DNA from 2 places in the Peribacillus sp. NPDC094092 genome. Region 1 is predicted to be linked to the other one. Evidence: riboswitches for the same ligand, from Rfam matches in the RefSeq annotation. Region 1 holds a riboswitch; the other holds the start of a gene.
The links. Region 1 has a riboswitch for lysine ahead of ACQKNS_RS16545 (amino acid permease). Riboswitches for the same ligand answer to the same signal wherever they lie in the genome.
Positions count from the first base shown of each region.

Region 2: another riboswitch for lysine. It lies ahead of ACQKNS_RS12550 (aspartate kinase); the one in region 1 lies ahead of ACQKNS_RS16545 (amino acid permease).

Region 1 is NZ_JBNNUC010000003.1:175,431-177,636, forward strand. It holds gene ACQKNS_RS16540 (LacI family DNA-binding transcriptional regulator) at 1-542, shown strand, start outside; lysine riboswitch at 798-983, shown strand; gene ACQKNS_RS16545 (amino acid permease) at 1,080-2,206, shown strand, end outside.
Region 2 is NZ_JBNNUC010000002.1:736,814-739,019, reverse strand. It holds gene ACQKNS_RS12550 (aspartate kinase) at 1-1,228, opposite strand, end outside; lysine riboswitch at 1,317-1,493, opposite strand; gene uvrC (excinuclease ABC subunit UvrC) at 1,555-2,206, opposite strand, start outside.

The sequences.
Region 1 (2,206 bases):
TTTTATGTGAAGACACAGCCCAGGCTGAATTCTCATCCATCAGCATTGATCATTATGCAGCTTTCTCCTGTGCCCTTGAGTACGTGATTGCTAAAGGATATAAGAAAATCGGATACAGCCTCGGCCGTAAAAAGAGCAGAAATAGTTCCAATCGTATAAAGGCCTTTAACGATGTCATGAGTAAACATCAATTGATAAACAATAAAGAATGGCTGTTTGAAGGCAGTTATCACATCAAAGACGGTGAACAATTGTTTCAGGAATGGAATTCGATGAGAGATAAACCTGAAGCCATCATCATCACGAATGATGACACGGCGGCAGGCTTCATTCTTACCGCTAGGAAATCGGGTATAAGGGTTCCGGAAGATGTGGCCATTCTCGGTTTCAATAATGATAGTCTGAGTGAAATGCTCGACATCACGACCATTTCCTTGCCGCTCGAATGGATTGGGAAAATGGCAGTGGACCTATTTGAGAACCCTGAGGCGGTCCAACATGTAAAGCTTGACTACGCCCTTATAAAAAGGAGGACCGTCTAGTCCTCTCCATGCTTTATTTTGGTATATCGTCATTTGGATTCTTCCTTGCTGCCATCATTCATTAACTAGGAAAAAATAACCACATAAAATAACCATTGCGATATCCATGAGATTAATTTATAATTTTGATATAGTAAAGTTTACTCAATTACTAGCAATCTATTAGCGATTGCATGAATTTCATGAGTACGATCGTCCAACGTCACTTACAAGCTGGCGTAACGATTTTAGAAAATTGAATACTTCCTCATTTACCGATGAGTTAGAGGCTGCAGCTTATAATAGTAAAACGGACGAGATTCTGGAAAATTAAAGACTCCGTTTGAAAGGATAAATTGCCGAAGTTAGGGTATATTCCATGTATATTCTTGCTGGCGGTGTTACCGAACAGGAACACCACTGTCACGTTTTTTCAAAAAAACGTGGGGAGCTATCTTCGGAAGGATAAACGGGTTTATTATAAACAGCCGTCGATCTTTTTCGACTGCTGTTTTTTTATTTTTCGTTCCCTTCCAATAAAAAGGAGTGTAACATCAATTGTCAAATTCACAATCAGCATCAAGCCCTACCGAACTGAAAAGGAGCCTGAAAGCGCGTCATTTAATGATGATTTCATTAGGTGGAACGATTGGAACAGGTTTATTTTTAGCAAGTGGCGGTGCCATTCATTCAGCTGGTCCCGGCGGTGCCTTGGTGGCATACGCGGTCATCGGCATCATGGTTTATTACTTAATGACAAGTCTTGCAGAAATGGCAGCTTTCATGCCTGTGGCCGGTTCGTTCCGTGTCTATGCATCCAAATTCGTCGATCCGTCTTTCGGTTTTGCGATTGGTTGGAATTACTGGTATAACTGGGCAATCACCATTGCCGCTGAATTGGCAGCCGTTGTCTTAATTATGAAGTTCTGGTTCCCGGATAGCCCTTCAATTATCTGGAGTGCCATTGCGTTAATCATTATGTTTCTTATCAATTACATGTCAGTTAAAGGTTTCGGGGAAACGGAATTCTGGTTTGCCATGATCAAAGTCGTGACAGTCGTCATTTTCTTGATCACGGGTGTCCTGATCATTCTTGGAATCATGGGTGGGAAAGACCCAATTGGTTTTTCCAATTTCACAATGGGCGAAGGTCCCTTTAACGGGGGATTCTTCACGATCCTGGGCGTATTCATGGCTGCCGGCTTTTCATTCCAAGGAACGGAATTGCTTGGAGTGACTGCTGGTGAAAGTGAAGATCCAGAAAAAAATATCCCAAAAGCGATCAGATCCGTTTTCTGGCGCATTATCTTATTCTATATCCTTGCCATTTTTGTAATTGGAATGATCATTCCTTTTACCGATTCTCGTTTATTGAGTGAAGATGTTGCCGTAAGTCCATTCACGCTTGTATTTGAACGGGCCGGCCTTGCATTTGCTGCATCCATCATGAACGCGATCATTCTATCATCCGTACTCTCTGCCGGTAACTCTGGCATGTACGCTTCAACCCGTATGCTATGGGACTTGGCACGTGATGGGAAAGCACCGAAATTCCTAGGCAAGTTGGATAAAAGAGGAGTACCCGTGAATGCACTTATCGTGACTTCTTTAGTAGGCTGCTTTGCATTCTTAGCTTCATTTTTCGGTGATGGAGTCGTTTATATCTGGTTATTGAACGCTTCAGG
Region 2 (2,206 bases), on a different contig from region 1:
CTAGCACATTTGCATGCTGACCAAGTTTAAATGCTTCATGAAGGGATTCAACCGCCTTCACCATTTCCTTTTCATTGACGACAGTCGATACTTTAATTTCCGATGTACTGACCATTTTCACCTGGATGCCTGTATTGGCCATCACTTCAAACATTTCGGCAGCCACTCCGGGATTGGATACCATACCAGATCCGACGATGGACACTTTGGCCAACCCGCTCTCCGTTTCAACCCGGTCGAATCCCAATTGCACTTTATTATTTTCCAGCACGATCAATGCCGCTTCCGTATCTTCACTTTTTGTGGAAAAAGATAGATTGGTCGTATCCTCGGCGGTCATGCTCTGAATGATGATGTCCACATTGATCTGGTTTTTCGCAAGTGTCGTGAAGATTGTGGATAATGCACCAAGAGATTGGGGCAAACCATAAACTGTGACCCTCGTAATACTGTCTTCAAAAGCAATGCCGCGTACAATTAAGTTTTCTTCCATAGTTGCTTCCTCCTCTATGATCGTTCCTGATTCTCTCTCCATGCTTGAACGGACTTCAAGCGGAATTTGATAATTCTTTGCATATTCGACAGCCCTTGGATGAAGGACGCCCGCTCCCAGGTTGGCAAGTTCCAGCATTTCATCGTAAGAAATGGATTGGAGTTTCCGCGCACCTTTTATGTAGCGTGGATCCGTTGTGAAAACACCTGTTACATCCGTATAAATATCGCATCTATCCGCATTCAGCGCTGCAGCGATCGCAACCGCCGTCGTATCGGAACCGCCTCGCCCCAAGGTAGTGATCTCCCCATTTACATCGTTACCCTGGAAACCGGCCACGACCACTATTTTCTTCTGTTGAAGCTGAGCTTGGATCCTTGAAGCATCGATGTTTAAAATCCGGGCATTCCCATGAACGGATTCCGTTTGCATGCCAGCCTGCCAGCCAGTATACGAAATGGCTTCATGTCCTTCTTCAATCAATGCCATCGTTAACAGGGAAATCGTTACCTGTTCCCCAGTGGTCAATAGCATATCCATTTCCCTTTTGCTCGGGGTTCCGGAAATATCACGGGCCATGGAAACCAATTGGTCCGTTGTTTTCCCCATAGCTGAAACAACGACGACTACCTCATTTCCATTCTCCGCTTCCTCGATTACCCGATTGGCAACATTTTTGATTTTTTCTACGCTACCGACGGATGTTCCGCCAAATTTTTGAACGATCAATGCCATCCTCATGCACCCTCTCTACTTTTTAGGCAATAAAAAAAGCAATGAGAAATATCTCATTGCTGTGATCACATATCTAAAACTGTAAACACAGTGAGATAGCTCTCCAGGATATAAACCCTGACAATCCGCCATTTATTAAATGTCGGACCAGGAAGACAAGGTATGAGTCTTGTCTACCTTCGGCGTCATCCCCTTTCAAAACCTTTCATGGAAGCTCATACTTCTCCAGGTTTTTACTCTTGAATTCCGCACCTCTATCAGCACTTTTAAGTTGTCTAGTTAAAAATTCCTTTTAATCATAGCATAGTGATTTATCGGTAGCAAGATTATTCTTGTAATTTTCTAACGATTCCCTCGGCTACCCCTTTTGGCATACCAGCTTCCATGATCTCCTCGACTGTTGCCTCTTTGATTTTCTTCAATGATCCAAAATGCCTTAATAATTGTTTCCTTCGTTTTTCCCCGACTCCTGGAATATCATCAAGCTGGGAGTGAACCGCATTTTTGCCGCGTAGCTGGCGATGAAAAGTAATCGCGAACCGATGCACTTCATCCTGAATTCTTTGTAATAGGTAGAATTCCTGGCTCCGTGAATCAAGGGGTACGATTTCAAGAGGATTTCCGATCATCAACTGCGATGTCCTATGCTTTTCATCCTTAATGAGGCCTGAAAGTGGAATGTCAAGGCCCAATTCGTTTTCCAGAATATCCCGAACGGCTTCGACGTGTCCCTTTCCGCCATCAATGATGATCAAGTCCGGAAGCGGCAGCCCTTCTTTCAATACTCGTGAATACCTTCTTCTGACCACTTCACGCATCGATTCATAATCATCAGGTCCCTGGACCGTCTTGATTTTATATTTTCGGTACTCTCTTTTTTCCGGCTTCCCATCAATGAACACGACTAAAGCGGAAACAGGGTCACTTCCCTGGATATTGGAATTATCGAAAGCTTCAATTCGGTGCGGAGTGTAGATA